DNA from 3 places in the Aeromonas oralensis genome. Region 3 is predicted to be linked to each of the others. Evidence: riboswitches for the same ligand, from Rfam matches in the RefSeq annotation. Region 3 holds a riboswitch; each other region holds the start of a gene.
What was found. Region 3 has a riboswitch for cyclic di-GMP ahead of ACPDZI_RS04575 (glycosyl hydrolase family 18 protein). Riboswitches for the same ligand answer to the same signal wherever they lie in the genome.
Positions count from the first base shown of each region.

Region 1: it holds a riboswitch for cyclic di-GMP, as region 3 does, so the genes downstream of both, ACPDZI_RS01915 (fimbrial protein) here and ACPDZI_RS04575 (glycosyl hydrolase family 18 protein) in region 3, are expected to answer to the same signal.
Region 2: it holds a riboswitch for cyclic di-GMP, as region 3 does, so the genes downstream of both, ACPDZI_RS22125 (immunoglobulin-like domain-containing protein) here and ACPDZI_RS04575 (glycosyl hydrolase family 18 protein) in region 3, are expected to answer to the same signal.

Region 1 covers NZ_CP187186.1:383,216-387,369, forward strand. Annotated here, with positions in the region: gene ACPDZI_RS01910 (collagenase) at 1-710, opposite strand, end outside; gene ACPDZI_RS01915 (fimbrial protein) at 1,211-1,534, opposite strand; cyclic di-GMP riboswitch class I at 1,628-1,713, opposite strand; gene ACPDZI_RS01920 (fimbrial protein) at 2,752-3,294, shown strand; gene ACPDZI_RS01925 (hypothetical protein) at 3,394-3,783, shown strand; gene ACPDZI_RS01930 (fimbria/pilus outer membrane usher protein) at 3,851-4,154, shown strand, end outside.
Region 2 covers NZ_CP187186.1:4,715,399-4,719,552, forward strand. Annotated here, with positions in the region: gene hemB (porphobilinogen synthase) at 1-173, shown strand, start outside; gene ACPDZI_RS22125 (immunoglobulin-like domain-containing protein) at 346-2,538, opposite strand; cyclic di-GMP riboswitch class I at 2,593-2,678, opposite strand; gene prlC (oligopeptidase A) at 3,103-4,154, shown strand, end outside.
Region 3 covers NZ_CP187186.1:925,985-930,138, forward strand. Annotated here, with positions in the region: partial or broken gene ACPDZI_RS04570 (hybrid sensor histidine kinase/response regulator) at 1-2,189, shown strand, start outside; cyclic di-GMP riboswitch class I at 2,364-2,451, shown strand; gene ACPDZI_RS04575 (glycosyl hydrolase family 18 protein) at 2,562-4,154, shown strand, end outside.

The DNA of each region.
Region 1 (4,154 bases), 540 kb from region 3:
TTGATCTCGTCCAGCAACCAGGTGTACTGGCGCCAGACGTGCAACTCGCTCACCTGCTTGGCGGCCTGGCTGCCCGCGATGGGCTGCAGGCGGAAGAAGATCTGCTCGAGGCGGCCATCCCGTTCATTGGGGGTCTCTTCCAGCACCTTCAATTGCTGCCAGTTTTGCGGCTGGTACTGCCATGCCTGCTCGGCGCAGCGGCCTTCGGCGTTGAGCTCGCAGCGATCCAGCTCCTGCTCGCTGTGACCCAGGATGACCCGCTCAGCCAGCGGCAGACGATCCTGACGCGGCGCGGTCGGGGTACCCGCCAGCGGCTCCCAGCGGCCCTGCTTCATGCCGTAGCCATAGTCATAGCTGCTGGCCGGGACGGCCTTGCCGGCCGGCACCACCTCTTCACAGCTGAGGTAGCGGATCTGCCAGCCCTGCTCGATCTTGAGTTGCGGCTCGCCGCACTGCTGCTCTGCCAGCGCAGCCAGGTTGGCATCGCGCCAGTCGAAGCGGCGATATACCCTCAACTGCTGATAAGGGGCGTCGCCGCTGCGGGCGCTCAGCTCGTAGGTCACTTCGGTGAGACGATCCCCCAGCTGACGGCTGGATTCGCCTTTGAGTTGATACTGTTGCCAGTCGGAGGGGGAGTAGTTGGCCAGCGCCGAAGTGGCAAACAGGCTCGGTGCTGCCAGCAGCAGCAACCTGGTACCCAGATTGTTCATTTTTATCCCTTTGATTGATTGTCTGCGTGATTGACGCGTGCAATCTAATCAGCCCCAAAAGGATATCAACCCACCAGTCAGGCCATATAAATCATTTATTTAGATTAAATCAAAACGAAATAAGCCCCATTAGGGGCTCTACTGATAGCAAGGACTCATCTGCCATCTGGGGGGGCTCTCAGCCTAAGCCTGGCAACTGTGATCAAAGTCTCGTTTGAGGTTCTTTTACCAGATGGGAATACGACAGTCGCAAGCTGGTTAGCAGCAATAGAAAGTACTGAGCTGCCTGAGCAGAAAGCAGGATAAAGCAGGATGTTGTAGTGAGAAGCCACCGGGCGGCAGTCGGTATGGGAATCGAGAAAACGGGTGGGGGATTGGTGGATGGTGAGCGGGTGTTAACAATGACAGCCTAGGGGAGGCTGTCGGGTTCATCTTTCCAAAGGCGAACAGATCCGCCCGAGGTAATGAACAACCCCGGGCGGACGGCTGGCATGACGCAGTTAGAGGTAGCTGACGGTCACGATGGCCATGTTGCTGCTGCCAGCAGACAGCTTGTACTGCATGGTGCTGCTGATGGTATTGAGGCTGCCGGCTTGCTGCAGGCTGGCCAGATCCATGGTCTGGCGCTGGGTGCCGGAATAGCAGGTCACACTGTTGTCGGCGAAGTCGCAGGGGGCTTCATAGATGGTACCGGTGAAGGTGACGGTGCCGTCGGCGGCTGAGGCAGTGGCTGGAAGCAAGGCGGCACCAAGCAGCATGGCTGCGGCGGCAGAAGAGGCGAAACGGATGGCGCTGTTGCGTACGGAAGCGGTAGAAGTGTTCATTTTAATGTCCTTTTCGTCACGTGTCGTTGTACGAAAAGGGCAACGCAATCAAAGAGAATGACACAGATACAACTGATGACATCGCTCTTCTCAGATGGCAGCTCCGCTGTCTTAGGTTATGAACCCTTAGACCGGTGGCTTTGCGTCCCGACCTTTCGACCGGTTTGCCCTTCACTCTATGTTTAGATGATAACATCCCACTTTGAGAAATCAATCGCCATCAAAAAGTGTGGGATATCAGTCACAAATAATATTTTATATATGGTTGTGACAGGAGATATATGGATTGGCCAATATTTGGTGCGCATATCAGATCTTGTCCATCATTATTTTAAACTGGCTTTCGATGAAGTCTTGTTCTGTAGTGAACATGCACGACCGCCATCCGGTTAATTAAAATCAAGGTCACACCGGAAGGTGGTAAGAGCAGATATATCAACTTCCTTCCAGGCCCGATAGGTTAAAATGATTACCTGATTACCTGATTACCTGATTACCTGATTACCTGATTACCTGATTACCTGATTACCTGATTACCTGATTACCTGATTACCTGATTACCTGATTACCTGATTACCTGATTACCTGATTACCTGATTACCTGATTACCTGATTACCTGATTACCTGATTACCTGATTACCTGATTACCTGATGACCTGATTACCTCTTTTGAGGCGGTTTACGAAGTGGGTGATAACTATTATCAAATACTCTCAGGTTATTTTGGTTGTGTTTTTGTTAATTTGCTGTGAGTGATTTTAAATTCACTGTCTGACAATATTGAGATAGATGTTCTTTATATGAATGTTATTTATTTCATGATATCTGAACATGTTTTGGTGCTAGCTTAAGCTATTGTTTTTTAAGTGTTTATAAAATAATTTATATAAATCAAAATGTATTTGATGCGCATCAAATGAGTCGTTAATTTGTTCATCAAGCAAAAGCGGAACACGGCTTTCTGCACAGACGACAGGGATGTATGTAGTTGTGCAGATGAGGTGTAGCGGGAACTGCCCCTGAGCGGTGTGCTGCTTTTGCTTATTTAAATAAACCTTAAAAGGCACAGCTGATTATTGGCATGACCTCTCACCGGCTTAATGAGAGGTTGAGCACCAGCAGTTGCTGTGCTGTATATCGAGGCATCACTGAAGATCGTGACTCCAGCATGATTGGAGTGATGCAGTACAACACACGTTAATGTAGGTATAAACGAATGAAAGCTAACAAGATTTTGGTTGCTATGGGTGTTGGTTCCATCCTGCTGTGCGGCTCCGCTGTTGCTGCCGGTGGCGCTGGTTCAGGCAAAGTCACCTTCAATGGTGAAATCATCAACGCTCCTTGCTCCGTTGCTCCTGAGTCTGTTGATCAAGTAGTTGAAATGGGTCAGATCAGCACCAAAGAGCTGGCCAGCGGTGGCGAGTCCAACTCCAAGCCGTTCAGCATCAAGCTGCTGAACTGTGAAATCTCCGACAAGGAAGATGCCGTCAAGGTGACCTTCAGCGGCGCCAAAGACCCGGTAGATTCCAGCCTGCTGGTTATCGGTGGTGGTGACGCCGCTGGTGCCGGTATCAAGATGACCGCTCCGGGTGGTGCCGCGATCGTACTGGGTACCCCGACTGCCGCTTTCAGCCTGGTCAACGGTGACAACGAGCTGCCCTTCAGCGCCGTACTGAAAGGTTATGCCGATCAGACCACCAACCCGCTGAAAGCCGGCGCTTTCACTGCAGTAACCAACTTTACTCTCTCCTACGAGTAATAGAGTGCCTTAACGTGTGATCAGGGTTGTGGTGGTGCGAGCCACCACAACCTCACACATTCTGTTTCCTCACATCGAACCTTGATCATGAAAACTTCAATGATGGCAGCCATGGTGCTGCAGCTGGTGATGATGGCGGGATCAGTCCACGCCAACGAACGCACGGATGGACTGGCCGAATCGGGTTGTACGCTGGAGGTGCTGCGCAGCATTCCGCTGCAGGCTCAGCAACCAGGCACGCTGAAAATCAGCGGCTGTCAGGTCGAGGGGGCGACGGAGGCATCACTGCCTTTTATTTCCATGTCCGTACGCGGTGCCATGAGCGATGAGCTCGGCATTCTCAACAACGGCCAATATCACAAGGTATCCGGCGAGCATTTTATTGTTTCGGATATCGTTAACAGTGATTTGGAATTCAATTTGGGGCTTACCAGTAGTCAGCTGTTTTTTCCGGACAGTACGACACTGTTTGAACTCAATTATATGTAAGCAAGCCAATTGCTTAGTGTAGATACCTCATTACGTGAGACCGTTATGCAATTCCTAGAGTGAAAATATGAGCGTTTCAACATCAGACTCTGTGAGAAAAAAACATTATTCAAAAATGGCTTTTATGCTATGCGTGCCCGGCCTGATGGCGGTGGCAAATCACGCATGGGCAGAAACGGAGTTTAATATTGATGCGCTCGATCTGGACGAACGGACCAAGATCGACCTCTCCCAGTTTGCCGACGAAGGTTACATCCTGCCCGGCGACTACTACCTCGAAATCGAGGTCAACAAGAACAAGCTGCCCCTGCAGAAGATCCCTTTCTACGAGACTGACACCGGCAAGGGAAAGGGTGGGGTGGCCTGCCTGC
Region 2 (4,154 bases), 1.0 Mb from region 3:
ATCAGGTGAGCGGCGAGTACGCCATGCACATGGCGGCCATTCAAAACGGCTGGCTGAAGGAGAAAGAGAGCATCATGGAGTCCCTGCTCTGCTTCAAGCGGGCCGGTGCCGACGGCATCCTCACCTACTTCGCCAAGCGCGTGGCGCAGTGGCTGAAGGAAGATGCCCGCTAAGCTGATGTGTCCGAGCGTGTAACGGATAGAAAAGAGGGGAGCCGATGGCTCCCCTCTTTCGTTACTGATAGCTGATTACAGCTTTATCCAGGCATCGCTCCAGGCAGTGCCGGTAGCGGTTGATGTATAGTGGCTGAGGGAGCCAACGGCTCCCTTTTTTATGACCGGCTAATTACAGCTTGATCCAGGCATCGCTCCAGGCTGTGCCGGTACCCGGCGCATAGTGGCTGGTCGAGCCGCCACACCAGCCGCTGTAGGGCCAGGGTTTGCACTCGTAGTTGCCACCGGCATTGCTGACCCGATCACCGGCCTGATAGCTGGTATTGGGGGCGTAGGCCGGGTAGTCACCCTCGCCACCGCCGCTGCTCTGTTCGGTCAGCGCAACCGGGAAGCGCTGTACCACCGGCTGCTGGCCATCTGCCAGACCGTTGATCACCACTTCATAGCTACCATTGGTCACATTGCTGCCCTGCAAAACCAGCGCGCTGGTGCCGTTCACCAGACTGGTAGTGTTGCCATAGCTGCGGCCGTGCTGCTCCAGCGTGGCAGAGATCTGCACCGGGTTGGCGGTGGTGATGTTGAAGCGGATGGAGACCTGACCGTTAACTATGGTGTAGTCGGAACCCATAGCACTGACAGTGAAGTCGCTGCTGCCGATCACCGGCGGCTTCTCGCCACCATCGCAGTCGCTGTCTCCCTGCAGACGCCAGACGCCCCACTCACCGGTAGTGCCCGGCTCATCGTTCTGGGTCCACCACTCGGCGCGCCAGCTCTTGCCGTTGTGGCTGACGATGTCGCCGCTGACGTAGGTCTTCTTGGCATCCCAGCTGTTTTGACAGATGGCACCCTGCTCTCTGACGGTCACGTTGCGCAGCTGGGTTACCTGCTGGTTGGCACTGTCGCTCACCTGATAGGTGAGGGTGTAGCGGCCGACCTTGCTGCTGTCGACGTTGCCGCTGACCTGAATGTTGGCGGTCAGATCGCCATCTTCCTCATCGTGGGCGCTGACGCCGGCCATGGCGTTGAACGGCGTACCGAGCTCGATAGTGGTGTCCGCAATACCGGTAAAGACCGGCTTCATGCTGTAGACCTCGACGGTACGCACCTGTTCGGTGACGTTATTGTCGCGATCGCTCACCTTGTAGGTGAGGGGATAGAGACCGATGCGCTGGGTATCGACGCTCCCTTCCACCTGGATCTGACCGGTCAGATCGCCATCTTCCTTGTCGCTGGCGCTGACGCCGGCCAGCGGGTCAAAGCGGGTGCCGTGCTTGACGCGGGCATCGCTCAGGCCACTGAACACCGGCTTGCCGTTTTCGTCCGGCGGGGTGATGTTCTGATCGTGGATGAAGGGGCCGTAGCTCTTGATGAAGGCTTCGTTGTAGGCCTGCCCGGCCGCGTTACGACCCATGTCCCAGTTGATGGACCAGGTCATCACGCCGCGCAGGGGCTGACCCTGGCTCTTGAGGCGGTTGAAGGCGTCGAAGAGATCCTGCGGATTCTTGACGTAACCGGTGGCGGCCGCATCGATATTGGTCGGAATGCCGAATACCAGCTTGTCGTGGGGGATCTTGTAGTAGCCGCGGCTGCCGTTGATCAGCGAGTCCGCCATGTAGTAGATGAACTCTTCTTTCAGGGCATCGTTGTTCTGGGCGATCCAGCCTACCCCGTCGATCCAGATACCGTCGCCACCCTGGTTGTAGAACTGGGGATTGATCCAGTCGTAGTAGCCTTCCAGCGCCCGCAGATAGGGGGTATAGAGCCCGCTGGCGGTCAGGTAGGGGAACTCGGGCGCCATGGTGATGAGGAAGTTTTTACCCTGGGCGCGGTAGTGATCCTTGACCAGCCGCAGGGCTGCCGGGATCACGGTCTGGTTGTTGGCGGCAGTGATGGCGGACTGCTCCAGATCGATGTCCAGACCGTCGAAGCCATAGGTCTCCACCAGACGGATGATCTCGTCGGCGAAGGCTTGCTCCTGACCGGTACGCAGCTCGATATGGGCATCGGCACCGCCCAGCGCCAGCAGCACGGAGCGGCCCTGACGGTTGAGCTCGGCGATCTGCTCGATAAACTGGCTCTCGCTCATGCCGGTAGCCGGGTCGAGTTTGAAGGTGGGGATGGGATCGCTGCCGTACACCTTCATGAAAGAGACATCGACCACGTTGTATTGCGGATTGACCTGGTCGAGCTTGACGCAGGGAGCGGTACCGCCCTGATAGCCAGAGCCACCGCACCAGTTGTGCCAGTAACCCACTACGACACCGGATTGGGGATTGACCATGGCCTGACCGGCCGATGCGGCCTGCGCTATGGGGGCGCCCATGCCGAGCAGACAGCCCAGCAGGGATAACTTCAATTTGTTCATCTTGATATCTCCATACAGTACAAACGGAGCGTCCAGCTATGGCCGAACGCTCCCGGGGGCAGCCCCGCTGTCATAGGAAATCTCCCTTAGACCGGTGGCTTTGCGTCGTGCCCTTTCGGGTCACTTTGCCTTTTTCACCCGTTCTCCGTGCGGCGCGGAGAATCAAGTGACCTGAGTAACAGGCTGCTTATGATACGCACTTAAAAACAAATTAATCAACGTATGTGCATGATTTGTTATGGTTATTAACTTTTTGATTAGTTATTTTCCAAGCGTGGAAAGGGCCGGTGATACGCTGCTGTGAACTACTCCTTTGTCGATTGGATTTGCTCTGCTCCCTTGTGGTTCGAGAGCTGAAAAAGCCGCAAAAAGGGCAAAAAAGTACCGATTATTCATGCTGTTGCCGTTAAGTATCTGGCAGAGAGGTGTTTGAGCTCACAAAGAGGGGAAAACAGTGCTGACAGGCGGATTGAAGCTTGATTATTGCGTGACTTGGCCACATGTTAGAGAACCATGAAGAGCTGCTAAAGCGGTCTGTTCAAGACCAAACAAGAGGTAACCGGGATGAATAACCCTTTGCTGACAATGGACTCGCTGCCCCCTTTCAGCCAGATCCAGCCCGATCAGGTCCAGCCTGCCGTGACGCAGGCCATCGCCGATTGCAAACAGAAGATCAGCGATGTGCTGGCCCAGCGCGACCCGCACACCTGGGACAGCCTGATCGCCCCGCTGGAAGAGGTCAACGACCGCCTGGCGCGGATCTGGTCGCCGGTCAGTCACCTCAACTCCGTACTCAACAGCGAAGCGCTGCGCGCGGCCCACGACGCCTGCCTGCCGCTGCTGTCTGAATTCCAGACCTATGTCGGCCAGCACGAGGGGCTCTATCAGGCCTATCGCGAACTGGCCGAGAGCGACGACTTCCCGCTGCTGAGCGGCGCCCAGCGCAAGGAGATCCAGAACACCCTGCGCGATTTTCGTCTGTCCGGCATCGGTCTGCCCGCCGAGGCGCAGCAGCGCTACGGCGAGATCCAGGCCCGCCTCTCCGAGCTGGCTTCCCGTTTCAGCAACAACGTGCTGGACGCGACCCAGGGCTGGCACAAGCTGGTGACCGACGAGGCCGAGCTGGCCGGTTTGCCGCAGAGCGCACAGGCCGCCGCCCGCCAGCTGGCCGAGCTGAAGGGCAAGGAAGGTTGGCTGTTCACTCTGGACATCCCCTCCTACCTGCCGGTGATGATGTATGCCGACAGCCGTGCGCTGCGTGCCGAGCTGTATGAGGCCTTCACCACCCGCGCCTCGGATCAGGGCCCCTACGCTGGCAAGTGGGACAACTCCGCCATCATGACCGAGCTGCTTGCCCTGCGCCGCGAGCTGGCCCAGCTGCTCGGCTTTGCCAACTACGCCGAGCTCTCCTTGGCCACCAAGATGGCGGACAAGCCCGAGCAGGTGGTGAACTTCCTCACCGATCTGGCGGCCAAGTCCCTGCCGCAGGGCAAGGCCGAGCTGGAAGAGATCCGAGCCTTCGCCGCCGAGCAACACGGTCAGAGCGAGCTGGCCGCCTGGGATCTCGCCTACTACGCCGAGAAGCTCAAACAGCACAAGTTCTCCATCTCCGACGA
Region 3 (4,154 bases):
AGGGGGTCTACCTTGGTCTCGCTCTCGGGGTCAGCCTCTGGTTCGCCACCCTGCTGGCGGAGAGCGGCCTGCTGGCCGGCTCGCCGCTGGCCGCCCTGCTGGCACCGCCGGACTGGCCGGCGTTTCGCGATCTCAGCCTAGGGGCCTGGTGCATCTTTCTGAGCCTGTTGCTCAACCTCATCGGCTATGTGGCGGGCTCCCTGCTGTCGCAGGCGGCGGTGAGCGAGCGGCTGCAGGCGGCCAACTTCGTTGGCAAGCCGAGCCGCGACACCACGGCGCTCTATCAGGCGCGGGTCTCGGTCAAGGAGCTGGAGATGCTGGCGGCCCGCTTCGTCGGCTCTAGCCGGGTCAAGCGCGCCTTCGGCCGTTTCGCCGGCGAGCGGGGCGGCACCCTGGCGCCCCAGATGCAGGCCTCCGCCGAGCTGATTGCCCACACCGAACGGCTGCTGGCCGGGGTGTTCGGCACCTCGTCCGCCCGCCTGGTGCTGGCCTCGGCCCTGCAGGGGCGCAACATGCAGCTCGAAGAGATCGCCACCATAGTGGACGAGGCCTCCGACGTGTTTCGCTTCAACCGTGGCCTGCTGCAGGGGGCCATCGAACACATGGGGCAGGGGATCTCGGTGGTGGATAGGGAGCTGAAACTGGTGGCCTGGAACCGGCGCTACATCGAGCTGTTCCACTATCCGCCCGGCCTCATCCAGGTGGGCCGCCCCATCGAGGAGATCATCCGCTACAACGCCGAACAGGGGCTGTGCGGCCCAGGCGATGTCGAGGCCCACGTGGCGCGGCGGGTGGCCTTCATGCAGCGCGGCAGCCAGCACATTTCGGCGCGGGAGCGCCCCGATGGCCGGGTGATCGAGATGCAGGGCAATCCCATGCCGGCGGGCGGCTTCGTGATGACCTTTACCGACATCACCCCGTTTCGCGACGCCGAGCGGGTGCTGCGCGAGGCCAACGAACACCTGGAGGCGCGGGTGGCCGAGCGCACCCACGAGCTCTCCGAGCTCAACCGCCAGCTGCTGCTGGTGAACCAGCAGGTGGAGCGGGCCAACCACTCCAAGAGCCGTTTCCTGGCGGCGGTGAGCCACGATCTGACCCAGCCGCTCAACGCCGCCAAGCTGTTTACCTCCTCCCTGTTGGAGATGCTGCCGCCGGCGAGACGAGCCGGCCCGCATCGCCCGCCACATCGACGACGCGCTGGGGGCGACCGAGGATCTCATCACCGATCTGCTCGACATCTCGCGGCTCGAAGCGGGCAAGTTCAAGGCCAAGAAACTGGATTTCGCCCTGCGCGACGTGTTCGACAACCTCAAGGCGGAGTTTGGCGTGCTGGCGCAGGCGGGGGGATCCAGTTCTCGGTGGTGGAGAGCGGTGTCGCGGTCTACAGCGACGTGCGCCTGCTGCGGCGGGTGCTGCAAAACTTCCTCACCAACGCCTTTCGCTACAACCCGGGCGGGCGGGTGCTGCTCGGCTGCCGCCGGCTCGGCGACAAGGTGCGCATCGAGGTGTGGGACAACGGCCCCGGCATTCCGGCCGACAAGCAGGAGGCTATCTTCGACGAGTTCTCTCGCCTCGATCACTCCCGCACCGCGCGGGAGCAGGGGCTGGGGCTCGGCCTTGCCATCGCTCGCGGCATTGCCCTGGTGCTCGGCCACAACCTGACCCTGCGTAGCTGGCCGGGGGCGGGCTCGGTGTTTGCCATCACCCTCAACCTGGCGACCCGTCCTGTCGCAACGACGCAGGTGGCGGCCCCCACCCAGCGCGACAGCCAGCTGGAGGGGATCCGGGTACTCTGTATCGACAACGAGAGCGACATCCTGATCGCCATGCACTCCCTGCTGGGGCGCTGGGGCTGTGAGGTGGTCTGCGCCCAGAGCCTGGCCCAGGCGGAGGATCTCATCGCCGGCGGCTTCCTGCCGCAGCTGGTGCTCTCCGATTACCATCTGGACGACGGCAAGACCGGGCTGCAGGCGCTGCACATGCTGCGTCTCGCCCACGGCAACGACATCGGCGGCATCATCATCAGTGCGGATCGCAAGAGCGAGCTGCAGGCGCAGATCCGCGAACACGGCTACGGCTACATCAGCAAACCGGTCAAACCGCTCAAGCTGCGGGCGCTGATGAACAGCATCTTGCGGCCGGCCAAACTTGATGATGATCACGAAACCGGGAATTCGTCCGAATTTTAATCGACGGCCCCCAACCAGCAAGATCGGCACTTTCTGACACAAAAAAGTGCCTTTTCTTCTCGTTTGAGGCTCATTTTCGATAAGAAGTGGTTTATTAATAACCGCTCGGGGGTTTGCCCTCCCTCCTTTGACTCCCTTATAGTCAGGTCGCGATTATTTTTGTCGCAAATCAAGTTGTGCAAAAGGCAAACCGGATGAAAGTCCGGGACGCAAAGCTTCCGGTCTAAGGGTCAGCAGTACCTAAGATAGCGGGGCCACCACAGGTTGTTTCGTCCATGGGCCAAGCCATGGTGCGATGTTGTCTGCGTTACCTGTCAGGTTGCGTTGCCTTTTTCGTTATCTATTCCAAGAACGAAATAAGGATATTCAACTATGTTAAGTCCAAAACCCTCCGTACTGGCGTTGTTGGTCGGGGGTCTGTGTGCCTCCTCCGCCTTCGCTGCCGCCCCCGGCAAACCCATCATCGGCTGGGGCGAAACCAAGTTCGCTATCGTCGAAGTGGATCAAGCCGCCACCTCCTACAACAAGCTGGTCAAGGTGCACGCCGATGGCGCGCCGGTCAGCGTGAGCTGGAACCTCTGGTCCGGTGATGTCGGCCAGACCGCCAAGGTACTGCTCGACGGCAAGGAGGTGTGGTCCGGCGCCGCGTCCGCCTCCGGCACCGCCAACTTCAAGGTCACCAAGGGGGGCCGCTACCAGATGCAGGTGGCGCTGTGCAACGCCGACGGATGCACCCTCTCCGACAAGAAAGAGATCCTGGTGGCCGACACCGACGGCAGCCACCTGCTGCCGCTCAAGGCGCCGCTCAAGGAGAACAACAAGCCTTACGTCAACAAGACCGGCAAGGTGATGGGGGCCTACTACGTGGAGTGGGGAGTCTATGGTCGCAAGTTCACCGTAGACAAGATCCCGGCCCAGAACCTGACCCACATCCTCTACGGCTTCACCCCGATCTGCGGTGGCAACGGCATCAACGACAGCCTGAAAGAGATCTCCGGCAGCTTCGAGGCGCTGCAGCGCTCCTGTGCCGGGCGCGAGGACTTCAAGGTCTCCATCCACGATCCCTGGGCCGCCATCCAGATGGGGCAGGGGAATCTCACCGCCTATGACGAACCCTACAAGGGCAACTTCGGCAACCTGATGGCGCTCAAGAAGGCCTATCCGGACCTGAAGATCCTCCCCTCCATCGGTGGCTGGACCCTCTCCGACCCCTTCTTCTTCTTCGGTGACAAGACCAAGCGCGACACCTTCGTCGCCTCGGTGAAGGAGTATCTGCAGACCTGGAAATTCTTCGACGGGGTGGACATCGACTGGGAATTCCCGGGGGGCCTGGGGGCCAACCCCAACCTCGGCAGCCCCTCCGACGGCGAAACCTATGTGCTCTTGATGAAGGAGCTGCGCGCCATGCTCGACGAGCTGAGTGCAGAGACCGGTCGCACCTATGAGCTCACCTCCGCCATCAGCGCCGGCGGTGACAAGATTGCCAAGGTAGACTATCGCGCCGCCCAGCAATACATGAATCACATCTTCCTGATGAGCTACGACTTCAACGGCGCCTGGACCAACACCGGGCTGGGTCACCAGACCGCGCTCTACGAGTCGAGCTGGGATCCCAACACCAAGTACACCACCGACAAGGGGGTCAAGGCGCTGCTGGGTCAGGGCGTCGAGCCGGGCAAGGTGGTGGTGGGTGCCGCCATGTATGGTCGCGGCTGGACCGGCGTCAGCGGGTATCAGGGCAACAACCCCTTCACCGGCACCGCCACCGGCCCGATTGCGGGGACCGAAGCGGAAGGGATCTGGGAGAAGGGGGTCATCGACTACCGTGGCATCGCCAAGGGCAAGATGGCCGGCGACTGGCAGTACAGCTATGACGAAGTGGCCGAGGCACCGTCCGTGTTCAAGGCTTCCACCGGCGAGCTCATCACCTTCGATGACGAGCGCTCGGTCAAGGCCAAGGGGCAG